2 regions of the Colwellia sp. BRX8-4 genome follow, and region 1 is predicted to be linked to the other one. Evidence: riboswitches for the same ligand, from Rfam matches in the RefSeq annotation. Region 1 holds a riboswitch; the other holds the start of a gene.
What was found. A riboswitch is a leader RNA that binds a small molecule or an ion and turns the genes downstream of it on or off. The one in region 1 is predicted to bind thiamine pyrophosphate.
Positions count from the first base shown of each region.

Region 2: it holds a riboswitch for thiamine pyrophosphate, as region 1 does, so the genes downstream of both, thiC (phosphomethylpyrimidine synthase ThiC) here and H4J56_RS11250 (TonB-dependent receptor) in region 1, are expected to answer to the same signal.

Region 1 is NZ_JACGVS010000011.1:121,315-137,508, forward strand. Features, by position in the region: gene H4J56_RS11190 (methyl-accepting chemotaxis protein) at 1-397, shown strand, start outside; gene H4J56_RS11195 (glutathione peroxidase) at 494-1,222, opposite strand; gene H4J56_RS11200 (ATP-binding protein) at 1,378-4,587, opposite strand; gene hutG (N-formylglutamate deformylase) at 4,942-5,733, shown strand; gene H4J56_RS11210 (formimidoylglutamate deiminase) at 5,864-7,225, shown strand; gene H4J56_RS11215 (hypothetical protein) at 7,312-7,668, opposite strand; gene ccoG (cytochrome c oxidase accessory protein CcoG) at 7,803-9,236, shown strand; gene H4J56_RS11225 (serine/threonine protein kinase) at 9,236-10,213, shown strand; gene H4J56_RS11230 (thiol:disulfide interchange protein DsbA/DsbL) at 10,255-10,887, shown strand; gene H4J56_RS11235 (TVP38/TMEM64 family protein) at 10,918-11,586, opposite strand; gene H4J56_RS11240 (SHOCT domain-containing protein) at 11,598-13,703, opposite strand; gene H4J56_RS11245 (single-stranded DNA-binding protein) at 13,749-14,399, opposite strand; TPP riboswitch at 14,519-14,637, shown strand; gene H4J56_RS11250 (TonB-dependent receptor) at 14,727-16,194, shown strand, end outside.
Region 2 is NZ_JACGVS010000001.1:181,126-197,319, reverse strand. Features, by position in the region: gene H4J56_RS00850 (paraquat-inducible protein A) at 1-316, shown strand, start outside; gene H4J56_RS00845 (PqiB family protein) at 306-3,326, shown strand; gene H4J56_RS00840 (DUF418 domain-containing protein) at 3,554-5,101, shown strand; gene thiE (thiamine phosphate synthase) at 5,118-6,641, opposite strand; gene H4J56_RS00830 (thiazole synthase) at 6,789-7,592, opposite strand; gene thiS (sulfur carrier protein ThiS) at 7,595-7,828, opposite strand; gene H4J56_RS00820 (FAD-dependent oxidoreductase) at 7,818-9,029, opposite strand; gene thiC (phosphomethylpyrimidine synthase ThiC) at 9,037-10,998, opposite strand; TPP riboswitch at 11,104-11,225, opposite strand; gene H4J56_RS00810 (M1 family metallopeptidase) at 11,400-13,076, shown strand; gene H4J56_RS00805 (outer membrane beta-barrel protein) at 13,172-13,681, opposite strand; gene H4J56_RS00800 (tetratricopeptide repeat protein) at 13,836-14,777, shown strand; gene H4J56_RS00795 (S-(hydroxymethyl)glutathione dehydrogenase/class III alcohol dehydrogenase) at 14,972-16,120, shown strand; gene fghA (S-formylglutathione hydrolase) at 16,142-16,194, shown strand, end outside.

The sequences.
Region 1 (16,194 bases):
TGATGAAGTTAGACAGTTAGCACAACGCACTCAAGAAGCGGCACTTGAAATCGAAACCATGATTGATAACTTAGAAACAGGCACCGACGCGGTGGTTATTTCTATGGACGAAAGTCAAAAAAATAGTACTAGTAGTGTACAAAAAGCCAAAGTAGCCGACGAAAAAATGCAATTAATTATTCATATGCTACAACAGGTTGATAATGAAAATCATGCAGTAACTGAAGCTACTCAACAACAAGTTAATGTGATCAGATCAATTGATGAAGATATATTAAATTTGATGGATTTAAATCAGCAAGGCGTACAAAATTTACAGCAAACGCAGCAAGCTTGTGACAGTTTACAACAAGAATTCACCGGCTTAAATGATATAGTGGGTAAGTTTAAAGTCTAACGAGCAAGTGTAAAAAAAAGCTAGATAACGTGAGTTATCTAGCTTTTTTTATTGTATCGCCAACAATAAGTGTTGAGTGCTGGCTAATAATAAAGTTTAACCAAAGTAAGCGGCTAAATCTTCACTACCACCAATGTTTTTACCATCAATAAATACTTGTGGTACGGTATCTGAGTTAGTAATAGCACGGAACATTGAAGTATTTACGTCGCTACCAACGATCAATTCTTCAAACTTTAAACCTTGGCTTGTTAATAATGCTTTAGCCTTTTTACAAAATGGACAATCCGGCTTACTAAAAATTGTAATTTCTTGAGACTGTACAGCTTCAGGATTAATGTAATTGAGCATGGTATCGGCGTCAGATACTTCAAATGGGTCGCCAGGTAAATCAGGTTCAATGAACATTTTTTCTATAACGCCATTTTTTACTAGCATTGAATAGCGCCAGCTACGCTTACCAAAACCAATTTCTTTTTTATCAACTAATAAACCCATCGCTTGAGTAAAGTCACCATTGCCATCAGGAATGAAACTAATGTTGGCTGCGTCTTTGTCTTGTGCCCAAGCATTCATTACAAAGGTATCGTTAACAGAAATACAAACAATTTCATCAACACCATTAGCGTTAAATTTTTTCGCTAGTTCATTGTATCTTGGTAAATGTGAAGATGAACAAGTCGGTGTAAATGCGCCCGGTAATGAAAATACAATGACGGTTTTATTAGCAAAAATTTCATCACTGTTTCGACTTGCCCAACCATCGGCAGTAATAATAGGGAAAGTAGTGTTTGGAACTTGCTGTGTTTCTTTATTGGTAAACATAGTCACTCGCTTTGATTGATTTGAATCGATTAAGTGGCACTAGTATGGGTGAATAACTTGATTTAATAAAGTGATAAAAACAATTCACAATGATTGATTAAAGCGATTAATAATAAAAAAATCAATCTAGATTGATGATGAAAGAATCACATGACTTATGACAATAGCCAACGTTTAATTTCTTCGGTCATTATATCTAGTTGTAAATAAAGGTGGCTAGCAGATGCTTTTATATCTTTACTATTTTCAGCCCTGGCTTGCTGGCTAACCTCATTGAGCGTTTTAGCTATTTCAGGGTGGGAAAAATACCGTGTACTGCCTTTTAGCTTGTGAGCAAGTGCTTGTATATATTTATGATCAAAATTCTCGGTGGCGCTTAGCCACTGCTTTTTTTCTTTTTGCCATGAAGCGATAAAAAGTCGACCAACATTTTTACTCAGTTCGATGTCGTGCTCATTATTTTTCAGCAGCATGTCTAAATCAAAAAGGCTGAAATTTTGTTTAGTTAAGTCGTTTTTCTGTTGTTTCTTTAATAACTGTCGATAAGCATTGTTGAGCTTGTTGGTTATTTCTTCCTGTGGGCAAGGTTTAGCCATATAGTCATTGAAACCTGCAGCAATACACCTTTCTGCCGCGCCACTCAAAGCATCTGCGGTTACAGCAATTAACCAAAGCGGTCGGCTTTGCTCGCTTGCTGTTAACGTTTGAGCGAGTTCAAAACCATCAACATTTGGCATATGACAATCAGATATAATAATGTCATAAGCCTGTTTTTCATGTAAATCTAAAGCTTCTTGGCCGTCGTAAGCAATATCGGCTTTAATATTTAGACGCGCAAGTTGCGCACAGAGCACTTTAACGTTTACTAGGTTATCTTCGGCAATAAGAATACGTAGATCTTGAAAACGGTTATCGTCAGCGGCATTAATTAAACGCGTATTACTGCGACGGTTATCGGTGGAACTTTCTAAAGTTGACTGTTTTAGCTTTAAGCTAAAATGGAAAGAACTCCCTTGGTTTAGCGTTGAATCAATCTTAATTTCGCTACCCATCGCTGATATTATTTCTTGGCAAATACTTAACCCTAAACCCGTACCACCATATTTTCGCGTAATGTCGTCATCGGCTTGAATGAAGGGAGTAAATAAGAACGTTTGTTTTTCCGCCGCTATGCCCATGCCGGTGTCTTTTACTTCAAAATAAAGTGTGTCGTAGGTGTTTTTATTGATAACCTCACTGCTAGCCACCGTAACAATTAAATCGATTTTCCCTTTATCGGTGAATTTAATCGCGTTACTAAGCAAATTATTAAGCACTTGTGTAAAGCGTGTCGGGTCGGTTAAATAGCAGTGGCTTATTTTATTGTCTATGTGTAAATTAATTTCTAATGGTTTGTGGTGTTCAATGTGATTGAAGCCACTAATAATATTTTTACAAAGTAAATTAAAATTCACTGGCACCGACTCTAAAGTCAGTTTGCCGGCGTCCATCTTTGAAAAGTCGAGCACATCATTGAGCAAAGCGAGTAAGTTGGTTGCCGAGCCTTGTAATGTTTCAAGTAAATCATTCTGCTCTTTATTTAAAGGTGTGAAAGCAAGGGCTTCTGCCATACCTAATACACCGTTCATCGGCGTTCTAATTTCATGACTCATCCGCGCAAGAAAAGTTATTTTCGCTTGAGCTGATTTTTCAGCTTCTATTTTTGCAGACTCAGCAATAGATAATGCATGTTCAATTTTTAGTTGGGCAAGCTTTCTGACCCTAAGCTGTCGATAATAAATCCAAAAAATAATCAGCCCAAAAAGCATAATAGCGACAAACAAATAACTGACATTTCGATAAGCATTAGCAATTTGTTTATCGGCATTATTTTCATGGAAAGCCGTTTGACTCCATTTTGCATAAAGTCTTTCGTAATCTGTGGCAGAAAGACTTTTAATGGTGCGATTAAGTAAGCTAATAATAATATCGTTACCGGGGTTACTCGCGAAAAAAAACTGAGCATTATCATTAAAGTTTATTAATGGTTGGCTAGTGAGATTTGAGAGTTGATTTTCTTTAACCAAATAAGAAGAAATCAGAGAGCCACCAATAAAGACATCAGATTCACCCAAAGATACTGAAGTAATGGCCGCATTCATCGAGTCAAAGTAATTAAGGTGTGCAAAAGGAAGTTTTTCTATTAATAATTGGGTGGCATTAAAATTATTAACCACAGCAACTTTTTTGTCACCTATGCCACTTAAACCATCTATTATCGTGTCATTATAGCGATAAACCATACTATAACTGGCTTGCAAATAAGGCTCAGAAAAAATAAGCTTTTTCTCTCGGTCTTTATTGCGCTCAACCAACGGCAGTACATTAATTTTTTGCTGTGCTAAAGACGAAAAAATTTGCTCAATATTTTTTACATAAACAGGTTTATAGATAATACCGGTTCGCTCAGTTGAAAGCGTAAATAAATCAATGGTGAAGCCGCGCTCGGTAATGTGATTAAAGTTTTTAGTAATAATGTAGGGCGGAAAACCTCCAGACACCACCGGAAAGGAAAGTTGATTATGGTCAATAATAAAATCTTTTTCAGCAACAGATAAATTTGTAAAATAGGCGCCAAAAGTTAACGAGATATTTCCTTCATTTAAGGCAATGTATTTGTTATTCCATAACTCGGCTTGTTGTCGACTCACTGAGCGAATGCCATCGTTAATTTTATGCATCAAGCTTCTATTGTTTTTATTCACGGCAAAGCGAAAGTAAACTTCTGGTGCTTCATCTTCAGTAATATGAAAATCACCACTGAGCTTATATTCTTTTAACTTTTCATTAAGTAACCAGGGTTTTGTTGCATATAAGGCATCATACTTTTGATAATCGCCAAGCAGCTTATCAATATCTTGATAATAATAACGTTCAATATGGCGACTAAGAAAATTTAAAGTTGACTGATCGTCAGAGTAGATACCTATTTGCAGACCATTACTTTTATTACTTTGAATGCGACGAAACACTTTCTGTTTGAATTTAGCATAGGGAATACTAAAAACTAAGTCTGTTTGATCTTGCTGGTAACGAGTAACGGCGACCACATCAATACTCTTATTAGCAAGCGATTGATAAGCCTTTTCTGTTGGCATGTAGCTAAACGATACTTCACGTTGATTATCTATTGCCCAAATTTGCCAATACTCTTTAAGAAAGTTAACCAGCAGTTGAAACTTCTCTCCAGAAGCTGCATTGATTGATGGTCTATCAGGTAAAGCTATTCGAAGGGGCGCTTTATTGTGGGATAGTTGCTCTGCATAGACACTAAAAGTGACTAACAAAATACTGCACAATAATGTGCGCTTAAGCCAAGTAGACATGGACCATAACATATTCTTTATATCGCTTATAATGTCATCATCCATGGTTTAAAACTTAAGTTTTTATTTAAGTTTATCTATGAAGGCAGAAGTGAAGTATTAATAAATACACTTTATGCTATAAGTAGCAAACCAGCAAATTTTAATAAATAAGTGATTGATTTAATATAATGAAAATCAGATGTTTTTTAGGTAATACGACTTACTGCTACCCGGGTGCTTATTAAATAAACCTTAGCGGCCAACAAGTAAAGCAACTAAAAAGATCAGCATCACAACGCAATAAATTTGCTTGCTACAGTAACAGCATGATAAATTACCCCTAAAGTTGTATATACAATTAAAAGGTTGAAGATGTCTAACACTTACACGTTAATAAAAGGTCGAATTCCATTGCTTATCAGCATGCCGCATAACGGTGAGGCTTTACCTGAATACATTGCCAATAAAATGACTGAACAAGGCAGGAAAGTGGCTGATACTGATTGGCATAAAGACAAGCTTTACGCGTTTGCTCAAGCGCTTGGTGCGTATATTATCATGCCCAAATATAGCCGCTATGTCATTGACCTAAATCGAGATCCAGCAGGTGTTGATTTATACCCTGGTGCCAACAGTACTGAATTGTGTCCGACGACTTCATTTGACCTTGCGCCACTTTATCTTGAAGGACAAGCACCAGAAAAAGATGAAATATTACATCGAGTAACCACGTATTGGCAGCCTTATCATCAAGCATTAAAAAGCACTCTAGCTGACGTGCAGAATGAATTTGGTAAAGCCGTTTTATTAGAGGCCCATTCTATTTTGTCGACCGTGCCGAGATTTTTTGAAGGCCAATTACCCGATTTTAATTTTGGTACAGCTGATGGTAAAAGCTGCGCGCCTGAATTAATCACCGCACTACAAAAACTTGATTACTCACCTTATAGCATGATCACTAACGGGCGGTTTAAAGGCGGCTTTATTACTCGAGAGTATGGTCAACCGCAAAAAAATATTCATGCGGTACAGTTAGAGCTTTCACAACGTACTTACATGAGTGAGCCCAGTCCAGAATACAATGAAGCGTTGGCAAGTGAGGTTATTCCTAAGCTTAAACAGTTAGTAGAAACCTTGATTAAGTTTTCACAACAAAAAACCTAGTGTAGGTGTGCTCGTATGAATGAGTCGCGATAACGGTTTTATTAAGCCGTAGTCATTAGTCAGTGGTGAATAGGCAAACGCAGTAAATGTAGATTGGGTTTTCCAACAAAAATTAGCAAAGGTATTTTCGATGAAGTTATTTGCAGAACGTATTTTATTAAGCAGCGGTTGGCACACGCAGCAAACATTAACCATAGAAAATGGCGTGATCACCGCAATAGCATCAGGCCATATTGACGGCGCTGAGCAAGTAGGGGTTGTTATTCCTGGTATGGTTAATTGCCACTCCCATGCTTTTCAACGTGCCTTTGCGGGTTTCAGTGAACAAGGTAGTGAAGGGCAAGACAGTTTTTGGACATGGCGAAGCATCATGTACAAATTTATCGATCAACTGACGGTAAACGATGCCGAAATAATTGCCCAACAGCTTTATATTGAAATGCTTAAAATGGGTTATACCCGTGTTGCAGAATTTCATTATTTACATCATGAAATTAATGGTGAAAACCATGATGAACTTGCTGCCATGGCAAAAGCCATTTTTAAGGCCAGTCAGCAATCGGGAATTGGTTTAACATTATTACCGGTACTTTATCGTTTCAGCGGCTTTGGTCCTTTACCGGCAAATGACGGCCAAAAGCGTTTTATTAATTCAGTAGAACAATTCAATCAACTGGTCAGTGACTGCTTTACCTTAAGTGCTCATTATCAAAATACTAATGTTGGCATTGCACCTCACTCATTAAGAGCGGTTGACAAAACGTCGTTAGAGCAAGCGGTAAAACATGTTCGTAGTTTAGATAATAAAGCGCCAGTGCATATTCATATCGCTGAGCAGCAAAAAGAAGTCAATGATTGTTTAGCGCATTATGGTCAACGTCCGGTGGAATGGTTATTAAATAATGTCGCATTAGATCCGCAATGGTGTTTAATTCATGCAACACATATCAATGAACAAGAACGCCGAGGAATTATTGCCAGTAAAGCGATTGCAGGGATCTGCCCAACCACTGAAGCAAATCTAGGTGACGGTATTTTCCCCACCAGTGAATTTTTAGCAGAAAATGGCACCTTAGCGATTGGCTCTGACAGTCATATTTCAGTGAATCCTATCGAAGAGTTACGCTGGTTAGAATACGCACAACGCTTAATTAAGCAACAACGTGCTATTTTAGCAACAGAAAATCAACCTTCAGTGGGTCGTAATTTGTGGCAACAAGCAGCCTTAGGCGGCGCTCAAAGTACAAATAGCAATACCGGTGAGTTAGCGATAGGTAAACAAGCCGATTTACTGGTACTTAATGCCAAAAAAGTGGCTTTGTTTGCCCACCACGACCAACACTTATTAGACAGTATGATTTTTGCAAGTCAGCATAATATGATTAACGACGTTATGGTTAATGGCCACTGGGTGATTAACGGGGGTGTTCATCACCTAGAGCAAGAGTCTGAACAAGCATTCTCTAAGCTATTGGCCAGTCTTTCTGCTTAGCATTAAACTGTTATCGCGCATCTAAGTTTTAGAACTGCTCGATAACAGCTTTATATCTTTTATAGGTTATTAATTTTTTAATTTACCTATAACAACGAACTATACTGAGCAATTGTTTTACAAACTTTCGCTTGGTTGTCTCGGTGCAAATGTGGGGATTGTTGTTTGGCATTACAAAAATCAGTAAAAAAAGCTTTTACCGACTTTCTATCGCTGGTTATTTCTTTTAAAAATTGTTGTTCTTCAAGACTAAAATTGACAAGCTGACTCTTTAAGTCAGTATAAATTTTATCGGCCTTCAACCTTACTTTAGTATCTGTAGCTTCTGAAAAGGCATTAGAAATAACGTTTTTCTGTTCTGAAAACCACTCGTCTACTTCTGGTTGAGGATAAAAGTGTAAAAATAATGCCGCTGCGACGATTAAGATCAATAAATTTTTCATAATTCTTTATATAATTGAATGATTATATAAGAATAATCAATTTTCAGCTTATTCACTAATATTAATTGTTTTATAACGTATTCTTAGATAAATATCGTTATAATCTTGAGGCTCTCGTATATCAAGGATTTATCGTGAAATCAGAAGACAAGATCAAAAAAGCGCAGATTCAAATTCCCGTTAAAAATATTAAAATACATCAACCTAATCAGGTAGAAACCTACCAGCCTCGTGATCAAATTTATGTGCGCAAAGTAAGTGGTATTTTCCAATTACTTAGGCAGCGGATGAACTTTTTTTTCTTAGCACTTTTTGCGATACTGCCTTGGTTGCGATATAACGATCATCAAGCCATTTTATTTGATATTGCCGAACAACGCTTCACGCTCTTTGGACTAACCTTGTGGCCACAAGATTTAACCTTACTCGCTTGGCTCTGTATTCTTAGTGCTTTTTTACTGTTTTTTGTTACCACCTTTTTAGGGCGTGTTTGGTGTGGATATTTATGCCCACAAACTGTCTGGACCTTTATTTTTATCTGGTTTGAAGAAAAAATTGAAGGTACCGCTAATCAGCGTAAAAAACTGGACAGCCGCGAACTTGATTTTGACAAATTCTGGCGTAAAGCCTTAAAACATACTTGTTGGTTATTTTTCTCAATACTAACGGCACTAACGTTTGTCGGTTATTTTGCACCGGTTGATGAAGTGTTTATTGACTTTTTTACTTTTCAGGCCTCGTTTGCTTTAGCAGCGACTGTTTGGTTCTTTGCTTTTTGTACTTATGGTAACGCTGGCTGGATGCGTGAAATTATGTGTCTACATATGTGTCCTTATGCACGCTTCCAATCAGCGATGTTTGATAAAGATACCTTAACGGTTTCATATGACTTTAATCGCGGTGAAAGCCGTGGTGCACGCTCTCGTAAAGTAGCACATGAATCATTAGAATTAGGTGACTGTATTGACTGCAACCTTTGTGTGCAAGTCTGTCCAACCGGTATAGATATTCGTAACGGCTTACAATATGAATGTATAAACTGTGGTGCATGTGTTGACGCATGTGACGGGGTTATGGACAAAATGAATTACCCGAAAGGGCTAATACGTTACACCACCGAGCATGAGTTACAAGGTAAAAAAGTTCATTTTATTCGTTCAAAATTAGTGGGTTATGCCATCGTTCTGGTAGTAATGTGTAGCTTGTTAGTTTTAGAAATTGTTAATCGAGCTCCGGTCACTATGGACATTATTCGCGACAGAAATGAACTGGCCAAAGAAAAATTTAACGGTGATATAGAAAATGTGTACACCTTAAAAATCTTAAATAAATCGCAAACTGATAACGTTTATCGCTTGTCTGTTAAGGGTATTGAAAACACTAAGTGGCATGGCGAGCAAGAAGTCATGGTAAAAGCCGCCGCTGTGTATACGTTACCAATGAGTCTGTCGGTAGACCCCTATGAATTAAAAGGTTACATGACCGATATTTCATTTGTTATTGAGTTGGTTTCAGAGGAAGATGATGTTTCTCTTGAACATGAAAGCAGGTTTTTTAATAAACGCTAATGTCTGTATTTGATTTTACTACCCTATCACCCGACTTGATCTTAGATGGCCTAGAAAGTACTGGCCTTTTTGTTGACAGTGGCTTGCTGGCTTTAAATAGTTATGAAAACCGTGTTTATCAATTTCACGACGAAGATAAGAAAAAATACGTCACCAAGTTTTATCGACCACAACGCTGGACCGAAGCTGAACTTAGAGAAGAGCATAGCTTTTCTTTTGAGTTAGCAAAACATGAATTACCTTTAGTTGCGCCGTTAAAAATTGGTGGTGAATCGCTTTTTTCTCATCAAGGTTTTCATTTTGCTATCTACCCTTGTCGAGGCGGACGTATTTTCGAAGTAGACAATTTAGATCAGCTTGAATGGATGGGACGATTTTTAGGGCGTATTCATGCCGTCGCAGCGACAAAACCTTTTAAACATCGCCCGACCTATAACAAGCAAGAGATGCTTTTTCAGGCCACCGATATTATAAAAGACTCTGGTTTTGTGCCACATTACCTAAGCAAAGCTTTCTTTACTATTTTAGAACAAGTGGTTGATATTGCAGCGCAGCAATATCAACCCAGCCATGAAATACGTTTACACGGTGATTGTCATGCCGGTAATATTTTATGGACAGACAAAGGTCCACATTTTGTCGATTTAGATGATTGTCGCATGGGACCTGCTATTCAAGACCTATGGATGATGCTTTCAGGCGATCGCCAACAACGGTTATTACAACTTGATACTATGCTTTCGGGATACGAAGAATTTTATTCATTTGAACCCAAGCAACTTATTTTGATAGAATCATTACGTACCATGCGTGTTGTTAATTATATGGCTTGGTTATGTAAGCGTTGGCAAGACCCAGCGTTCCCGCATAACTTCCCATGGTTTAATACCGATAAGTATTGGGAACAGCAAATTTTAATGTTGAAAGAGCAAGTGTCTGCCCTTCAACAGCCACCATTAAGTTTATTACCTGCATAATTATTAATAGCGCAGGGCTATTGTTTGAGGAAAAACGTTAAATGAAAAAATTATTGAGTTTATTTGTGATGTTATTATTGCCATTAATGGCATCAGCAGCAAATTATCAAGAAGGTACGCATTACACGATCGTGAGCGAACAGGCGACCAAAAAGCCTGAAGTACGTGAATTCTTTTCATTTTACTGTCCACATTGTTTCAAGTTTTCACCTTTCATGACTAGCGTTAAAAAGCAGTTACCAGCAGGAGTTAAATTTGAATTCAATCACGTTGATTTTTTACGCGGCGCTTCTCAAGTTATGCAGGAAACGTTAAGTAAAGCGGTAGTTGTTGCCGAGCAAATGGACATGGAAAGTAAGCTAATGGGCGCACTTTTTAATTATATTCATGTGCAGCGCGCAGTCTTTACTTCTGAAAAAGATATTCGTAATGTTTTTGTTTTGAATGGCGCTGACGGCGAAAAGTTTGACAAATTAATGAAAAGCTTTGGTGTAAATAGCCAAGTAAAACAAATGAAGAAAAAGCAAACCTACTACGCAAAAAGTGGTGGTTTAACTGGTGTGCCAGCCGTTATTGTTAATGGCCGCTACAAAATTGAAAATGCAGGTTTAGACAAAAACAACTTTGAAGCTGATTATAATAACTTAGTGAAGTATTTGTTAACACTCAACTAAATGACCGTTAGCAACACAATAAAAAAGGAGCTAAATAGCTCCTTTTTTATTGTGTTTTTTTTCTTTTTTATACAATAAATAGCCAAAAATTAACGCAACAACCAGTAAAGATAAACTCAGTAATATTTGCTGTTCCTCACCAACTTTAATACCTGCGCCCAGTAATGAAAATATCAACATCTGTGGAATAAAGCCAACACAAGTGCCTGTAACATATGGGATAAACTTTACCTTAGCCATGCCTGCCAATATGTTGGTTAAAAAGTTTGAGCCCGCAGGTAACAAACGAATGACTAGGGCTTTGCTGAAGGTGTCCGTTGAGAAAAAAGCAGACAGCACCATTACTTTGTCGGGGTAAGCGTCAAGCACCCTTTGTCTAAAAAAGGTTTTTGCGATAAATAACGTTAGCATGCAACCGAGTGTTGCCGCTAAAGTGGCCAGCAGCGTCCCATAAACAATGCCAAAGATGTAACCACAAGAAAAAGCAGCGACTTGCCTGGGTAAACCGATACTGGTCAGTAATGCCAATAGGCTTAAAACCATTAACACCCCCAGATATCCTTGAGGAATAAACTGGTCAAGTAGTGGCTGTAGGTTGTTGTTTTTCAATACATCTAAAGAAAATAACACGCTAAAAAGAATGGCAATACTAATTAATGTGGTCATTAAAAAAAGTGTTTTAGTTTGTTTGCTCAGCATCTCTATCCATATTAAACAATCATATCTGATAAAATTTTCGCTTTAGCTAAACTAAACTCTTCATCGGTTAAAAAACCCTGTTGTTTTAAATCAACAAGCTTGTCTAGCGCACTTATTAATTCCGAGTCATGAACAACGATGTCGTGCAATACCGCTGCGGTTTGCTTACTAGGTAGCGGTTCTTCTATTACGGATGTATCAATGCTTTCAGGCTCGGCCTTTTTTTTCTTAAAACCTTTTTTTATCGCGCTCTTAACTATGGTTACTTTCAGCGGTCGTACCGTTGTTGCTTCTGGATTCAGCTGGCTGGCAATAAACCAACTCCAATCAATTAATGACTCTAAAATATCAAAATATTTAGCTTTGGTTAGACGCTGGTTACCTTTTCTAAAATATAAGCATACAACATATGTTTTAGCGTTTTTATCGGTTAAATAAAGCAGGACTTGTCGAGTTTCATCATCAATAAGCTTATGGCGATGCGCTTGATTAAATGACAAGCGCAGTTTGTTCTCGCATTGCTCATTGTAACCATGGTCAATATCTTCATTAATAATACTGACGTTGTTATCGTTTACCCAAATTTCACTTTTAACTATATCGGCAGTAGCCAATTGACTGTCTATTTCTGACTGATGGCGCTTGTAAAACGATACGGTTGTTTGGCTAGTATCGAGTTCAAAGCGTGCAAACATACCTCTTAATTTTGCTTTTTGATTAACCGTTTTTAGTCGTAATCGATAAAACACCACCGCAACCACCAATATAAACAGGGTAAGCAGTAGTTTGCCATAAGCGCTATTGTTGAGTGGCGCCGATTGTTCATCACTTTTATTATCCACCTGAATACGCTTACTATTGTCACTTTTTAACGGGATAGCCTTTACCGATAATAATTGTTTATTGGTTAAATCTAACAGTAAGGGTTCGCCGTTGTGATCAAAGAGTAATGACACTTTATTTTTTGGAGAAAGCTCATCACGACTAAAAGACAAAATAGGTAATGCAGCAGCGCCACTTTGAGCCTCACTATTTACCATCGTGGTATTCAATTGGGCAAGTTGCCAATTTTTTGTATCATTAATAAGATATAAGACACTACCTACAGACGCTTCTAAGTTTCGCCCATAATAAGGAAAAATATTTCCATCAGTTCCTTGAGTAGATTTCAGCGGAAAAACAAGGTTATTTTGGTAAGAGTCTCGCCAGTCAGCACATTTATCAGCAACAACAACTTGGTGACCGCCATCGTAGTCATGTTCTACGAGTAATGCGCCATAATGTTTTTTTGACCACGAAAAAGAACTAATGCTTTGAGCGCCTAAAATAAAGATCTCATTGTTAACGTCGTTTGTTTTCATAAAAGGGTTACTACTTGGCACCCTATAATTTCTTAAGCCAAATTTCTCAGGATTAATGCGCAACACAACACCAGAATACAAAGCGCCTTCGCTAGCGTTTGGTAAGCTAGTGTTACTGTCAGATAAAGCAACAAGCATTAAGCCATAATCATCGTGCCATACTTTATTATATGGATTAAAGGCAATTTTCTGTATTTGATGTGTGGCAGTTGGCACCGCAATTCTCAGCACTTCTCTGCGTTGCTGCACATCAATTTTAATTGCCGCTGTGTTGTCGTATTGCCACTGTGTTATCACAGCGTCAAATGGCAATGCAACGGGATCGGCTAACAGCGTTAATCGCGCAACATTATTATTTGATTTAGCGGGCTCAATATGTGCAGTAAAAAAGTTTTGGAAGCCAGTTTTATCTGCTAACGAAAAACTGGGGTGTAACGTTAGCGCGGTTAATTTAACTTGTTTATCGGTAGTATGATTATTTAGAGGTAAGCTTGCTAAAAAAGTGAGCTTGGCATTATTAAGTAAAGACAATTCGCCAGCAGCGTCTGCAATTAAGTATTGCTGCTTATTCTCACTATTAACAGGTAATGCAATAACGGTTGTTTTATTGGTTGAACTTAGGCTAGGCAGCTGCGCTAAAACTTCGAGTTGAACTTCTTCAGCAATCGTTGTTAAGGGCGTTAATAGGCAGTAAAAAGCCAGCAACACTGGAAGTGTTTGCGTAGTTATTTTTTTTATATAATGAAAAACGTCCATATTTTGCCAACAATCCTAATTTTATAAAATTATAGGTAATCCATTTTAATGTTTCAATAAAATGACTTGGTGTGAATCAATAAATTGTGATTTTTTACTATCATTGAGATAGCTTAATCTTCCGTCGACAACTAATTGGTCGCCTAGCTCGGCCTTATCTTTAATATAATGTGCTTGTTTTCCCCAGATATGTACCGAACGTTCGATAGAAATATTTTGGGTTTGCTGTGTTATAGGCGAATACACTAAATTATTAACGGTTAAGTTAAGCGCGACTAATTCTTTATTATTCTCGGTTAGTACTAAATTAATATCGCTGCTTATTTCACCACTCATATGCACTTGGTTTATTGATTGGGCGTAACCCTTTGCAAATGTTTGTGCATAAGTGGCGTGTAATATTTCACGGTTAGCTTTTTTACTATTAAGTAAATAGCCTTGCACTAAAATAACATCACCCTTTTGCGAGTGAATAAGTGAACGATCAACAATATCACCAATAACTTTAACCGTATGATAACTCGTCCATTCTTTAAACTGTTGGCTCGTTTTGTCAAACCATCTGCTATGGGTCGCTAATACTAACTCAGCTACAGCAAGGACCGGGTTTGCTTGATAACGAATATCAGGCTTAGCAACTAAATTTCCTAATAAGGTTACTGAACATAAATGATTTTGGCTTAGATGATTTGTCATGGCAATTTAATAAAAAAAACTATAGTGCTAATTTACTGAAAATCATCAGATTAAGCAAATACATGATATTAAATAACCATAATTTTTCTGTACTTTGATGATAAAATTGTTAGTATGCCGAACAAACCAAGGGGTGCAATAAAAAGCTGTTGTTAATAGGCTTTTGTATTGCTGAGAATTTTTACCCTTAATACCTGAAACGGATAATGCCGGCGTAGGAATGGTTAATATGTTGAATACTTATCGTAAACACTTTGTGTAGGTGCTTACTTACGGTGTATTTGCCTTATTGCTCTTTTTGCTTGCATGCCACAAAAAGAGCCCAGTATGAATTTTATAAAATCTCCTATTTCAATCGCGGTAACAACGACTTTATTGACTTTTGCTAGTGTCACACAAGCAAATGAGTCAAATGATATTGAGCGTATAACCGTCACTTCTAGTTTCAATAAGCAATCTTTAGCGCAAGCCCCTACCAGTATTGCAATCATCGACCAACAAAAAATAGCTGAGCAGGGCATTCAACATTTTGAAGAAGTTATTAATGGTGTCGCCAACTTAAATTTCTCTGGTGGAACATCTCGTCCGAAATATTTACAAATTAGAGGCGTCGGTGAACGTTCTGAATACCGCGGTGCGCCAAACTCATCAGTGGGCTTCATTGTCGACGATATCGATTTGTCAGGCTTGGGCATGGCAGCTTCTATGTACGATGTTCAACAAGTTGAAGTCTTAAGAGGTCCACAAGGTACACGTTTTGGTGCCAATGCGCTTGCGGGTTTAATTTACATAAAATCAAAAGACGCAACAGAATTACCCGAGCATGGTTTTAAAGTAACGTTAGGCAATGACGACTTAATTAATGTTGCCGGTTATAGCTCTGGTGCTGTCACCGAAGACTTAAATTACCGCATATCATTAGAGCAACATCAACAAAACGGTTATCGCGACAATCTTTATCTAAATAGAGATGATACTAATGGCATTGACGAGTTTTCTGGAAAGTTCAAATTGCAATATACGGCAACAGAAGATTTAAGTGTTTATTTTACTTATATATTTGCGGATAACGATAATAGTTTCGACCCATGGACATTAGATAACAACGGCTTTAATACGATCACGGACAACCCAGGTGTTGATAATCAAAAATCGCATGGCGGGGCACTAAAATTTAGCTTTGAAGGTTTGTCATTTGCAAAATTCGAAGCGATAAGCAGCTATACCAAGACAGAGCATCAGCACGCTTATGATGGTGATTGGGCAAACGCAGATTATTGGGCAAGTAAAAGTTGTGATGGTGCGCCATGTGAATACAGTTACCTTTGGGACAAACGCGCCGATAGAGATGTATGGTCACAAGAGTTTCGATTATCATCAAATGACGGCTCAAGAATTTTTGACAATACAACTGCTTGGCTAGTGGGTACTTACATTAGCAAAATGAATGAAGATAACGACCTTGACTCTTTTTATAATGGTTGGGAAGACGAAATACTCGACTCTACATACTCAGCTAATAATTATGCAATTTTTACCCAGTTAGACAGTGTTCTTAGCTATGGCCATGAATTATCAGTAGGTTTGCGCGTTGAAAAACGTTCAACCGATTATAGCGATAGTGCTGGCGATGAGTTTGACCCGTCTGAAACCATGTGGGGCGGACACATCGCCTTGAGTAAGATCATTAACAATGAGCATTCTGCCTATGTTCGTGTCGCGCGTGGTTACAAAGCGGGTGGTTTTAATATGGATTTACCCGAGCAATTAATCCAATTTAAAGAATTTGATACCG
Region 2 (16,194 bases), on a different contig from region 1:
CAACACCAAAAGAAAAACACAATTGTCGTTAAAACAACAAGGAAAGTTATATCATATTGTCGAATTTTTAGGACCATGGTCAATGCTCGATGTATTCGTGGTGACGGTCATGGCTGCGGTCGTTAATTTAGGCTTTTTATCTAGTATTGAACCAGCAGTTGGTATTACCTACTTTACTTTAATGGTAATTTTTACCATTTTTGCCGCGGAAAGCTTTGATCCGCGACTATTATGGGATAACTATCAGAAGCATAATCATCAGTCACTTTCTGAAAAAACATATAACAAAACGGATGTCCCTCATCATGACAAATAAAACTATTCTTGCCGAATCAAAAGCTATTATTAAAAGTCGAGAAGGTATTTCTGCTGTCTGGTTAGTGCCTATTATTGCGTTGTTATTTGGTGCTTGGCTAATTATAAAAGCTGTTTCTGACCGAGGCACGTTTATCACCGTTCAGTTTGAAAGTGCAAGTGGTATTGTGGTTGGTAAAACTCAAGTTCGCTATAAAGGACTTACCACAGGTATTGTTCGTGACGTTGAAGTATCTGAAGACTTACAGAGTGTTATTGTCGAAATTGAAATGATTTCAAGCTCAAAAAAAATGTTGACCGATAAAACACGTTTTTGGTACGTGACTGCCGACGTTTCATTTCAAGGTATTACCGGATTAGACACTTTGTTATCAGGGAGTTACATAAATGTGATGCCTGATATAGAAGAAGAAGGTAAAGCAAGGAGTCACTTTATTGCCTTAAGTGAAGAACCGGTATTAGATCAAGCAACGCCAGGTTTACATGTATCATTAACTACAAAAACTTTGGGTTCATTAGGCAAGAAATCGCCGGTTTTATTTAAACAAATTACCGTCGGTTATGTCGCTGGATTTAACTATGAGGCAACTTCTGATCTGATCAATATTAACCTTTTTATTGAACCTGAGTACGCTAACTTAGTAAAAGAAAACTCGCGTTTTTGGAATACCAGTGGCGTAACAGTATCAGGCTCATTAACTAGTGGTGTTACTGTTCATACCGATTCACTGGCATCTGTTGTTGCTGGAGGTGTGGCTTTTGGAAACTCTGATTATGAAGCTGTTATGGGACCAGCGATCAACGGCCAAAATTTCACCTTATATTCTGATTATGAAACCGCCAATATGGGCCATGAAATTCAGTTAATGTTAAACTGGAATTCAGGTATAGATCGCGATGCAGCGATTATGTATCAAGGGTTAACATTAGGAAAAATTACCGACTTTACTCGTATTGATCCCGAAGAAAGGATCATCGAAGCCAGTGCTATTATCAATCCTCGTATCATTCCCTATTTAACCAGTGGTTCGCAGTTTTTTGTTATAGCGCCAAATCTGGACTTAGGCGGCGTTACAAATTTACATACATTAATGCTAGGCGCTCACATTGGTATTCGTCCATCAGTTGATGGTAAACCGTTAAATAAATTTAACGTATATAATCAAGAGCCTGCCTACCAATATAGTGAGCCTGGGTTACATTTAGTGTTAAAAGCACAAGATGTTGGCTCTTTAACCACAAGCTCTAATATTTATTATAAACAGCAGAAAGTAGGTACTATTCAGGCAATTGAAAATATTGGCCCTAATGAATTTTTAGTACACATTTTCATTGAACCTAAATACAAAAGCTTTGTTTCTAGTGATAGTCACTTTTGGAACGCCAGTGGTTTGCATATTTCAGGTGGCTTACAAAATTTTGATATACAAGCACAATCTATTCAGTCGATGTTAGCGGGCGGTATTGCTTTTGACTTAGGTGATAATAATGAAAAATCAGCACCTAAGAATGGTGATAGCTTTCAGCTGTTTATTGATAAAAACGTGGCTAAACAACGTTCAACATTTAACCTTTATACGAATAGTGCCCATGGTTTAAGTAACAAAACCCGTATCATGCTAAGAGGTGAAGAAATTGGTTCTGTTCATAAAGTCATTCGCCAGCAAGACCAAGTTACCCTTCAGGTTGGGGTCTTAACTGATTACGAATATATTCTCCGAGAAAACAGTCAGTTTTGGCTCGTTAATGCCGACTTATCCTTGTCAGGAATGACAAATACCGATGCTTTATTTGGCGGGGCGTATATCAGCGTTAACGTTGGAGAAGGTGAAAAAGCCCATGATTTTATTGTCACTGACTTACCACCGGCAAAACACTTATCATCACAAGGACTACAACTTTCGCTAAAATCAGAGCAAGGGAATGTCGTTAATCCAGGCAGTCCGATTAGCTTTAGAGGCATAGCTGTAGGACAAGTGGATAATGTTTCTCTCGATACTACAGGTAATAACGTTGAAATAAATATTACCGTTGATGAAGAATACCGACATTTAATTTCTAATTTTACCCGTTTCTACAACGCCAGTGGTGTAACTATAAGCGGTGGTCTAGGGAATTTTATTGTTAAAACAGAATCTGCTGATGCGATATTAAAGGGGGGGATCAGTTTTATAAACCCAGAAATAAAGCCTGAGCAAGACACCGTTGAAGAGGGAGAGAAATTTACCTTATTTGATAATGTTGAGTATGCAAAATTAGCGGGCGTTGCCATAGAAATTCATTTTAGTGATGTAGAGGGCTTGAAAAATAATTTAAAAATAAAATATCAAGATCAACAAGTTGGCTTAGTTTCTCGGATCAAATTTGATCAGCAAGGATTTGGCGCAACTGTTTATGCTTTTCTAAATGACAGTGGCCGAAAGTTCGCGGTTGCAGACTCAAAATTTTGGTTTGCTAAACCAGAGCTTGCTCTTGTGGGCTCAGTAAATGTTGGCGCTATTCTAGAGGGGGGCTTTATTGGATTAATGCCAGGTAAGGGAGAAATAAGTCATCGCTTTGAGGCCAAAGCCATTATGCCGGTAACAACGACGCTTCCTTCAGGGTTAAATCTTTCATTAAGTGCAAAAAACTTAGGTTCAGTAAGAACTGGCAATCCTGTGCTCTATCGACAAGTTAAAGTTGGTCGGGTAATTGGTGTCGACTTATCACCTACTGCCGACACCGTTAATATCTATATTAATATTTATCCGCGTTATGCGCCTTTAGTAAGCCAAAGCAGTCAGTTTTGGAATACCAGTGGTATTCGTATTGATGCGGGGCTTTTTTCAGGGATCAATATAGACTCAGAATCTATAGAAACACTGCTTGCCGGTGGTATAGCTTTTGCTACACCTGAGGTTGACGTTAAGGAGACTTTTCAGCCAGCAGAGCAAGGACAACTATTTAAGTTAGCACGAGATGTTGATGACGATTGGCATAAGTGGCAACCTAAAATTGAATTGTCGCAATAAGAACAAGAGATACCCCCCTTAACTTTGTTCAATACACTGTTGGCGATAGCGTTAAGGAAAAGCCGTAAATTTGGTCTAAAGTTACAATTTGTTGTTTATTTATTAATAACTATAATAATAAAGTTCATACAATTCGTTAAAAACCAATAGGTAACGAATTGGCATGACTCATGCTATTAAGCATGCAAACAATATTAACTCATTATAATAATACAGTGGAAAAACCTATGGAAAATGAATTCCCCGGCACTAATAAAGAGCTAACACCGCTCACAAACTCTAATCGTATTCAAGTGATGGACTTACTTCGTGGCTTTGCCTTAATTGGCATTATTATGATGAATATCGAATGGTTTAATCGCCCTGTTAGCGCATTACTGAGCTTTGATTATAGTCTTACTGGCTTCGATTGGGCATCAAGTTGGTTAGTTAAAGTGTTTGTAGAAGGCAAATTTTATAAGTTGTTTTCAATACTTTTTGGTATGGGCTTTGCCATCATGCTCGTTAGGGCGCAAGAGGCAGATCGTAAATTTGGCGCATGGTTTACCCGACGCATGTTGGCATTATTTGTTTTTGGTATGGCACATTTAATTTTTCTTTGGGGTGGAGATATTATTCACGACTATGCGGTAGGAGGTTTGCTTTTACTGGGGTTTGTTTTACTTTTACGCATTAAAAAATTAGCGCGATTTAATACCCCCGCTACGTTTGCAAAAGTGGGTTTCTCACTATTATTGATGCCGTTATTTGTTTCAATGTTTGCCGCTCTTTATTTTGGTGTTACCCGTGACAACACCGTAATAACCAACGATTGGCAACAGGAAGTCAGCATTAATCAGCAGCTTGATGTTTTACTGCAACAAGAAAAAGATAATCCAAAAGAAATATGGGCTAGTAAAGATACCGAGATTGAAGACGAAAGTACCTTAATAGCAGCGAGTGCGGCAGTCATCGATAGTGATGTTGAAGCATTAGAAGAAAAAGAAGAAGCTGTAGAAGTCGATGAAGATAGCATGACCGACGAAGAGCTTATTATTTATAAAGCTCAACAACGTTTTGAACGAAAACAAAGCCGTGCGCAAGATGAAGCAAAAGAAACAGCAGCTTTTACGCAAACTAGCTATATTGAAGCGACTAAGTACCGAGCTAAAAGCGCCGTTGAAGCTTTAGGTAACACGCCAACCTTTGCCTTCTTTGTTTGTTTACCTCTTTTTATGGTGGGCTATTGGTTAGTCGCTAGTGGCAGAATGAAAAACCCACAACAACACCAAAGTTTCTTCAGTGTTATGTGCTGGGGCGGATTGAGCATTGGCCTACTGTTAAGTATTGCTGGAACTTTTATTAGCCTACACCCAGTGACAAAAAGTGCTATCGAAGTGAGAGCGGGCGGACAAACTATTTTTTATTATGGGCAGTTTGTTCTCTGTGCCGGTTATATTGGCTTGTTTGTAAAATTAGCCAGCAAAGCTTGGTTTATCAAAGGTTTTTCATGGTTGGCACCGTTAGGAAAAATGGCGCTTACTAATTACATCGGTCATTCTATAATCTTAACGACAATATTTTATGGCTATGCTGGTGGTATGTTTGGCCAAATAGCCCGCGGACAACAAATGCTTATTGTCGTCGCGGTGATTTTTGCCCAAGTTGTTTTTTGTACACTATGGTTGAAATTCTTTAGATTTGGCCCGTTAGAATGGTTATGGCGCTCAATTACGTACCTGAAATGGCAACCACTACGCTTAGAAAAAAAACTTGATACAAGTATAGCTTCTTAGGTTTTACTGGGAAAAATTACTGCATAATATGCTGGAATTGTTTAACTGCGATTTCAGCATTTTCACTTTCAGTGATCGCGGTAACAACCGCTATACTGTCAACACCCGTCTGCCAAACACGTTCTGCTCGTTGATGATTAATACCGCCAATGGCTACAACCGGAATATTGCTGGCTAATTTCAATAGCTGTTGTAAGTTATCTACCCCTTGAATTTGTCCGCTCATATTTTTAGTTTTAGTGGGAAATATAGCGCCAATCGCTAAATAAGAGGGTTGTAATTGTTGTGCTAATAAAAATTCATAACAACCATGAGTACTAATACCTAAGTGTAAACCTGACTGATGAATCTTAGTTAAATTAGCGTTTTGTAAATCTTCTTGGCCGATATGCACACCGTAAGCGCGATGCTTTATTGCTAATTGCCAATAATCATTAATAAACAAGCGCGTTTTATACGGCTGACTAATGGCTATGGCTGCAATGATTAGTTTTTCAAGCTCGATGTCCGTCTTATTTTTCAACCGCAGTTGAATAATGTTTAAGCCTAATGGCAACAAACGTTTTAACCAATAAAGTGAGTCAACCACAGGGTAAAGCCCAAGCTTATTATCTGATAGTGCCAACGATGGAAAAGGCGGTAACTGCTGATATTTCTTGACTAGGTTGGATGATATTCTGGGGAAAAAGTCAGCACTATTAGGCCAATGGGTTTGTTCAAATGCACCATAATAATCGGTTTTTTTCATGCTAGCAGTTACCGATTTAGCTAAACCCTGATTAATAAATGCTTTGGTTAAGGTAAAGGCATCACGTAATAAATAGCCGTGTGCTAAAAAAGCCGCTAATGCGCTAGCAAAGGAGCATCCACCACCATGACTGTAAGAGGTATTTATTCGTGGTGAAGAGAGTTGATAACTTATCGATGATTGCTCAACGTGATGTAAACAATAGTCATCACTGACTTGTAAACCGTCATTGTCTAACACGGCACTGTGCCCACCTTTTACGATGACGCTGGCGACGCCTAATTCGGCAATTTTTATTGCCAGCTCAACGGGGTTAAGTATCAATAATTTTGATAATTGTTGCGCTTCCATCAGGTTGGGGGTAATAACATCAATATAGCTGAACAATAGGGTTAAATCTTCTCGCTGTAGTGTCGAAAAACTACCACCGACGCTCGCTTGGCCAACGGGGTCAAAAACGACATTTATTTTTGGGTAGTTAGCTTTAAAGCCCGCTAATAATTCGGTTAACCATGTGACTTGTTCAAGATTGGCTATTAAGCCAATCTTAATGACGCTGGGTGGTTTATCATCAATTAATACCTTGGCTTGTTGTTGTAATGTCTCGCTAGCGACCGGATTTATCGAGACAAGGCGGTTAGCGTTTTGTACGGTATTCGCGGTTATCAAATGACAAACTTCAACACCCAAGGCATGACCTGTTTTTATATCGGCGGCAATGCCCGCACCACCAGAGCAATCGCTGCCAGAAATCGTCCATACAATCGGTTTTTCTTTAACACTTTCTGTCATAGCTTTATCCTTGTTGCCTTATTGATGCCAAAAAGGTGTATCTAGGGTTGGCGTTGATCGTCCAGATAGTCGGTTTCTCTTTAACACTTTCTGTCATAGTTTTACCCTTATTGCCTTATTGCCTTATTGCCTGATTGCCTGATTACCTTATTGATGCCAAAAGGGTGTATCTAGGGTTGGCGTTGACGGGTGAGCGGTTTGTCGTTGCTGCATTACACCCGCCATGTATCCTTGCTCGCCAGCGACAATGGCTTGTGCGAAGGCTTTTGCCATCAGCACCGGACTATCTGCCAAGGCAATTGCTGAATTTAATAATACGGCGTCGTAACCCATTTCCATAGCTAGACAAGCATCTGAGGGTTTGCCAATACCCGCATCTAAAATGAGAGTTGCATCTGGAAGCCGCGAACGAATTGTTGCTAAATTATAAGGGTTCATTAGACCCTTACCTGTGCCTATTGGCGATGCCCAAGGCATGATCACCTGACAACCTAAGTCATATAAACGCTGACACACCACGAGATCGTCGGTGCAATAAGGTAGCACTTTAAAACCCTCATTTAACAACTGTTCACAGGCCTTTAATAGCTCGATAGGGTCTGGTTGTAAATTATAGTCATCACCGATAACTTCCAATTTTATCCAATCCGTTTTAAAAATTTCGCGGCTCATTTTTGCTAGGGTTACCGCTTCTTTAGCTGTTTTACAGCCCGCCGTATTGGGTAATAAAAATCCCTGAGTCTCTTTAACAACCTCTTGAATATACTGCCAAATTTTTGCGCCTGACTGTTGCGCAGGGTTTTGGCGTTTTAACGACAAGGTGACAATTTTTGAGCCACTGGCTAATATCGCTTTTTTCATGATCTGTGGCGAAGGATAAAGTGCGCTACCAATTAATAAACGACTATTAACCGCTTGTCCGTATATCATTAGTTCGGTTGAAAATGTCATCATTAACCTCCCTGAATAGGAAACAGTACATCTATACTATCCTCTTGATTAATTGTGGTTTTTTGATAGTCAGCTTTACCAATAAAGTCACCATTAAGGGCTACGGCAAAACTTTGTTTTTGCTGCTCTGGCGTTAAATAATGCAGTAATGCCATTGATATATTGGGGGTTATACTGGCAATGGTGATTACTTGTCCATTGATAAAATAGGTTGTTATAGCTGCTTTAGTATTCATTGATGGCTAACCACTTATGATAAGGAGATTCTGTTAATGAGCGACACTCGAAAAAATGCGCAACGGTAAACTCTAACTGCTTTAACACAACCGGCGCAATAAGGTAGCCGTGGCGAAACAGTCCATTGACCTGGATAAGCCGATTTTGCAGTGATATTTTAGCTTGGTTATCACTAAAAGCAGGTCTTAACTGGCTAATATGTTGATGAATATTGGCTTCAGCAAATCCAGCATGGACACTATAAGCCGCGCTGAGTAATTCCATTGAAGAACGTACCGTCATTGGCGCGCAGTCTTCACTTTCGATTTCAGTTGCTCCCACGACATAAAAGCCGTTAGTTTTAGGGGCTATATATAATTGATAGCGAGGGTGCATTAAACGAATAGGCCGGGTAATATTGACTTCAGGGGCAAATAACTGAAATATCTCACCTCGTACTCCTCGTAAATCTTTTAAGGGGGCTGCGGTGTTTTCGCCTGCACTGTTGCGTGCGCCTGCACCGCGACAGTCAATTGCTAAATCAGCAGCAATAATATGCTTTGACGTGTTAGTTTGCTTATTGCCTTTGTTGCCTAGTGGGCTATCCCCATGGTAAGTGACTAAACAGCTCGATTTTTGCTGTTCAATGTTAACGACAGGTGAACTTTCTAACCAAGTAACGCTACTTTTTTCTAGCTGCTTTTGCAGGGCTTTTAGTAATTTACGATTACCTATTTGCCCTTCTTCAGGTAAAAACAACCCATGATTAAAGCGATGAGCTAATTCGGGCTCAAGGGCAAGTATTTGTTGGCGATTCAGTTGCTGTAGCTGATGTTGCGGATAATGATTTTTGATATAAGCCATGAAACGCTGATAATCGCCTTGGTCTTGTTCATGGCTAACCATTAAGGTGCCTGCTTGTTGAAAATAAGTGTAACTGTCTAATTTAGCAAGAATCTCAGGCCAAAGCGCTAATGACTCAAAGCCCATTTCAACAATATTACGATCGCTATGCATAGCTTCACCTAGCGGCGTTAATAAACCGGCAGCAGCATAAGCGGCACTTTGGTGGCCCTGTTTATTATCTTTATCAATCAAGGTCACTTGATGACCTTGATTAACCAAAGACAATGCCATTAAACGACCCACTAACCCTGCGCCAATAACAACGATATTGGCACAGATTTGAGTAGGTTTAGGGAACTGTTGAGAAATAGTCATCGGCTGACTATTTCACCTGATGGTAAATTTCACTACCGGTCGCTTTAAATTCCGCCGACTTTTCAGCCATGCCTTGTGCAATATCGGTTGGCGTTGCATCTAAAACAATGACTTCGTCAAGTAACTGTATTTCTATTTTATTGCTGGCTTCAAGACCCGCGGCATAATCACGTACTTCCTGAGATATTTTCATCGAACAGAATTTTGGCCCACACATAGAGCAGAAGTGGGCAACTTTACCTGATTCTTGTGGCAAGGTTTCATCGTGATAAGTCTTGGCTCTTTCAGGGTCTAAACCGATATTAAATTGATCGTACCAACGAAATTCAAAGCGCGCTTTGCTCATGGCATTATCGCGAATTTGCGCCCCCGGATGACCTTTTGCTAAATCGCCGGCATGGGCTGCAATTTTATAAGTCATTAAACCTTCTTTAACATCTTCTTTATTGGGTAAGCCTAAATGTTCTTTAGGAGTGACATAACAAAGCATGGCACAACCGTACCAACCAATATTAGCGGCGCCAATACCCGAAGTAATATGGTCATAACCCGGTGCAATATCAGTCGTTAACGGACCTAACGTATAAAAAGGTGCTTCACCACAATGTTTAAGTTGCTCGTCCATATTTGCTTTGATCATATGCAGTGGCACATGCCCGGGGCCTTCAATAATCGTTTGTACATCATGCTGCCAAGCAATTTTAGTTAATTCGCCTAAGGTATGTAATTCGGCAAATTGTGCTTCATCGTTGGCATCAGCAACCGAGCCCGGGCGTAAACCGTCGCCGAGTGAAAACGAGACATCGTATTGCTTTAATATTTCACAAATATCTTCAAAGTGGGTGTATAAAAAATTTTCTTTATGATGCGCTAAGCACCACTTCGCCATAATTGAACCACCACGTGAGACAATACCGGTGACACGCTTAGCGGTCATTGGAACATAGCGTAATAATACACCGGCATGAATGGTAAAATAATCAACACCTTGCTCGGCTTGTTCGATAAGGGTATCGCGGAAAATTTCCCAGGTTAAGTCTTCTGCCACGCCATTTACTTTTTCTAGCGCTTGATAGATAGGCACCGTACCAATGGGCACTGGCGAGTTGCGCATGATCCATTCGCGGGTTTCATGAATATTACGACCCGTTGATAAATCCATTACCGTGTCTGCGCCCCACTTGGTCGACCAAACCAGTTTTTCTACTTCTTCTTCAATGGAAGAGGTCACCGCCGAATTACCAATATTGGCATTTACTTTAATTAAAAAGTTACGACCAATAATCATCGGCTCACATTCTGGGTGGTTAATGTTTACCGGAATAATTGCTCGGCCACGCGCGACTTCATCACGGACAAACTCTGCGGTAATTTGCGCTGGAATACTGGCGCCAAATGACTGACCTTTATGTTGTAGTAGTAAGGTTTTATCTTTGACCTCTTCACGTTTTAAATTTTCACGAATGGCAATATATTCCATTTCAGGGGTAATGATCCCTTGGCGAGCATAGTGCATTTGGGTAACGTTTTGACCTTTTTTAGCGACACGCATTTTAGGTAAGTGTTCAAAGCGTATCGCGTCAACACCATCGTCAGCTAAACGTTGTTGAGCATAAGTAGAGCTATTTGATGTTAAGAGCTCAACATCACCACGACTATCAATCCAACTTTCACGCAGGCGAGGAATACCTTTGTGTACGTCTATCTCGACACTTTCATCGGTATAAAAACCTGAGGTATCGTAGACGCAAAGAGGTTCATTTTTTTCGTAGGTTGGCTTATCTTTATTACCCGCTAATAAAGTATCAGACAAGGTGATTTCGCGCATACCTACCTTGATATCGTGAATTTTACCTTGCACATAAACTTTTTTAGAATTTGGGAATGATTGATCAGAAACGTTTTTTAAGAATGTTTCAGCTTGTTCGCGACGTTCTCTGCGAGTGAGTTTGTTAGCTGGTTTGGTCATTTTTTTGCCTTTTAATAATATGCATTTCGTTATAAATGCACGAATAAAAAAGACGAAGTGTAGAGTGAGGAAAAAATAAAAAAGTGACGAATTAATCCTTTAACTCTTTTATTTTACCTTGTTCCCTTACGCAGATATTAATCTGATCAGGTTCTACGGATCCCGCTTTCGCGATCTCAGCTTTGAATATTTCTTTAGAAATAATCTCAGCACTCCGACAAGTAATTGTGGTGATTCTATCGTATTAGTTTCAAAATACGCAATCATAATGTTGTATTTGGTTATAATTAATTTTTAGATAACGATGTGAGTCGTTGACAGATCTTACCCTTTTTAGGGTTCACAATTTATATTACACAATGCTAGTATATTGTATACGAGAGAGTGTTAGGACAATAACAATGATAAAAAAACGGATAACGACTTCACTTGCTGGCTTAGTTTGCGCTATGGTTTTTGCTGGGCATGTTAGCGCGAGTAATTGGCAACAAGAAAGTGGCAAAGTAACGCACCAAGAAAAATTACGGGGTACTATTACACCAGAAAGAAAGTGGTGGGATTTAATTCATTATCATCTTAATGTAAAAGTTGACCCTGAAACTAAGCTTTTTTCAGGTAAAAACACCATGACTTATAAGGTGTTAGCTAAAGGTGAACGTTTACAAATAGAACTACAGGCGCCAATGAAGCTTGAGAAAGTACACCAAAATGGTAAAGCGCTTGAAGTAGAGCAAGATGGCTATTCTTATTTTATTACCCCAGCCAGTAAGCAAGAAATAGGCTCGGAGCAGAAGATAACTATGTACTTCTCTGGACAGCCCGTTACCGCAAAAAACGCCCCATGGGATGGCGGTATTACTTGGAAGAAAGACAGTAATGGCCTCGACTTTATTGCCACTTCAAATCAAGGCATTGGCTCTAGTATTTGGTGGCCAAATAAAGATCATCCTGCCGACGAACCCAACAATGGCGTGTTAATCAGCGTTGAAGTGCCAGAACATTTAATGGATGTGTCTAATGGTCGATTAATTAAAGTTGAACACAATAAAATTGATAAAACAAAAATTTATCATTGGCAAGTTGTGAATCCTATTAATAATTATGGGGTCAATATTAACATTGGTGACTATGTTCATTTTGGTGAAAAGTATCAAGGTGAAAAAGGTCAGCTTGATATGGACTACTATGTTTTACGGGAAAACTTAGCGAAAGCAAGAAAACAGTTTAAAGAAGCGAAACGAACCATTGAAGCGTTCGAGCATTGGTTTGGTCCTTATCCGTTTTATGAAGACAGTTATAAACTGGTGGAAGCACCATATTTAGGGATGGAGCATCAAAGTTCGGTGACTTATGGTAATGGTTATCAAAATGGTTATTTAGGGCGTGATAGAAGTAGTACTGGCCCAGGATTATTATTTGATTTTATTATTGTTCATGAATCAGGTCACGAGTGGTTTGCCAATAACATCACCAATAAAGATGTTGCTGATATGTGGATCCATGAGAGCTTTACTAACTACTCAGAAAGTCTATTTTTAGAGTATCATTTCACTAAAGAGCAAGCCTTTGAATACGTTCGTGGTCAACGGATGAATATTGGTAATCAATCCCCTATTATTGGCGAATATAATGCTAATCGCGGTGGTTCTGGTGATATGTACGATAAAGGTGGCAATATGCTGCATACCATTCGCCAAGTGATTAATAATGATGAAAAATGGCGAGAAATACTCCGTGGATTAGGTAAGGTTTTTTATCATCAAACAGTGACTACCCAAGATATTGAAAACTACATTAGCACACAATCAGGTATCGACTTAAGTAAGGTCTTTGATCAATATTTACGTGATATACGTATTCCCACTTTCGAATATTTTATCAAAGATAAAGTGATGAAAATTCGTTGGGGTAACGTGGTTAAGGGGTTTGATATGCCGTTACGCGTCACTATTGCCGGTAAAACACAGTGGCTAGCACCAACAGCAACTTGGACTACTGTTGAACTTGAGCAGGAAAACCCAAATATAGCCGTTGATGCTAACTTTTATATTTCGACGCTCAGTGTTTTAGGTCATTAGTTTTAAAAATTAAAGTTTTAAAAATTAACGATATAAAATTAAAAAGGAGAGCTTATTGCTCTCCTTACACGTCAACGTTCAGTTAAATATTGCGCTTAAAAAGCGTATTTAAAACCAACAGAAAGTAATTTAGTACCGTCATACGTTTCATAAGAGGCTTCAACGCTCACTTTTTTATTGAGGCTATAACCAACACCAGCGCCGATGCCAAATTCCCATGAATCATCAGACGCTGATTCGCCACGGTAGCTTGCTTTGAGGTCTAAGTTTGCATAAGACGGCATTACATAAACATATGCGCGATTGTTGAAGTCATATTGACCACGCAAAGACAAAGCGAGTAAGCTTTCTACTTCAATTTTAGCACCGTAAAGTGAGTCGTCACCAACACCAGAACCGAGACGAAGTTCAGGCATCAAGTAAAAATTTTTCGCTGAATTTTCAATTTTATATGCCACTGAGCCATAGATAAAGTTCAAAGAAATATCGTCGCCATCAGAGCTATCAGATAACTGACCGAATCCACCGCCCACTTGCCAATCAGCAGCTACGGCTGTTAGGGAAAGACTGAAAAAAGTGAGTGCAATAGCGGTTTTCTTAAACATAATAAATCCTTTATTTTATTTGGGTTAACTTTAGGTTAAATTAAGGTGAAGATTTCGCGCAGAGCTTAACACCAAGATATTTTTTGTTCAATAATCTTTAATAAATTATAGTCCGGCACTTGGCAATTAATAACATCAGTGGCAATATTTAACGATGAATAAACATTTTTTTATCTCTTCAAAACTTTATTTACTTGGACTTATAGCACTATTATTGTGGGTTTTTTGCTTACCGGTTGCAAAAAGTTATGCAATGAAAAGTGAGAGCACAGCAAAGCTATGTCAGCGCTCGCCATCATCATGCCTAGAAAAAGTTAATATTGAATTAACCCAAGTACAGCCGAAAAGCCGCATCTGGTTTAGCTTAATGCAATTCAAATTATCCTCGCTATTTATTTTGCAACACAGTGATGAGCTTTACCAAGAAACAAAGCGTTGGATAAACGATGAAGACCTACCGATCCCTTTTCAAGTCACTCTTTACATGTATTATGCTAAGTGTTTACTTAGTCATGGCGACTTAGTAGAAGGGAAGCGTTATATTTATAAAGCAAAAGCACAATTAGCAATAATGAATGAAGTTTATCCATCTCCAATTAAACTTATTGAAATTGCTAACTTACAAATGTTTATTGGTGAGTTACCTGAAGCCTATGAGTCACTTAATGCTTTAAAAGAAAAATATAAAAACAGTCATAATCCGCAGTTTATGATGGATCTTTTTGGTCATTTAGGGCATGTCGCTAGGCAACTTGAATTGTATGATGAAGCGCTTGCCCACTGGTATGCAACCGTTCCTTGGAGTTATAAATATGGTAATGAACAACAAATAGCGACAGTACATTTTAATTTAGCGCAAGCACAACAACACGCTGAACAATTCTCATTGGCTGAAAAAAGTTATTTAGCCGCAATTAAGCATGCTGACATTGCTTTAGATGTTGTGAAAGCCTCTCATGCAAAATTGTACTTAGCCGAAATAAAGTTGCTGGGCGGTGATAAAGAACAAGCCGAGGAGTTATTACTGGCCATTAACGAAGAACTCTTAGCGCCAAACCTGCTATTAAAGCTTAATGACCTTAAGGGTGAATTATAAAACCTTTAAGAGGGAGTCGATAACAAAGCATACTGCAAAAAGGTTTGATAAATCCTTATGGTGAATATCTCGCCATCATAGTAAAGCCCAATTTATTAATCGGGTTAACATAATTTTATCCATTTCAATAGGCTGTTATTCCTGATATTTATCCACTATCATTGTCTTTAAAGAATGTAATCAGGTCAATTCATATGTCAGCAGTTACGCAAAAACTAAACACCATCAAATCTAAAGCTGCAATTGCTTGGGGGCCAAATAAACCCTTAACAATTGAAGAAATTGATGTAGAACTTCCCAAAAAAGGCGAGGTTCTCGTTAAAATCATCGCTTCAGGCGTTTGTCATACCGATGCTTTCACGCTTTCAGGCGAAGACCCTGAAGGAATATTTCCAGTCATTTTAGGGCATGAAGGTGGCGGAATTGTTGAACAAATAGGTGAGGGTGTCACCAGTGTTGCGGTTGGCGATCATGTAATTCCTTTATACACACCTGAATGTGGTGAGTGTAAATTCTGTAAATCGGGTAAAACCAACCTGTGCCAAAAAATTCGTGAAACCCAAGGTAAAGGCTTAATGCCTGATGGCACCTCGAGATTTTCATTAAACGGCAAAGCTATATTTCATTATATGGGCTGTTCTACTTTCTCTGAATATACTGTTTTACCTGAAATATCTTTAGCGAAAGTTAACCCTAAAGCACCGCTTGAAGAAGTGTGTTTATTGGGTTGCGGGGTAACTACCGGCATGGGCGCAGTCATGAATACGGCGAAAGTTGAAGTAGGCGATACCGTGGCTATTTTTGGTTTAGGTGGTATTGGTTTGTCGGCTATTATTGGCGCTGCTATGGCGAAAGCAAGCCGTATTATTGCGATTGATATCAACGAAAGTAAATTTGAGTTAGCCAAAAAGCTGGGTGCAACAGACTGTATTAATCCAAAAGATTACGATAAACCTATTCAAGACGTTATTGTTGAATTAACCGATGGCGGTGTTGACTACTCTTTTGAATGTATCGGTAATGTTAATGTGATGCGTTCGGCCTTAGAGTGTTGTCATAAAGGCTGGGGTGAGTCTATTATTATTGGTGTTGCTGGCGCAGGGCAAGAGATTTCAACCCGCCCATTTCAACTGGTTACCGGTCGAGTATGGCGCGGTACTGCCTTTGGTGGGGTGAAAGGTCGCAGTGAGTTACCTGAGTATGTTGAACGCTATCTTGCTGGTGAATTTGCTTTAAACGACTTTATTACCCATACCATGTCGTTAGAAAAAATTAATGAGGCCTTTGAATTAATGCACGAAGGTAAGAGTATTCGTAGTGTTATTCATTTTAACCATTCGTAAGTACCTAAAAGGTTGAAGATCATGTTAGAAAAAATTAGCAGTAATAAAATGTTTGGTGGCGTTCAAGAGCATTT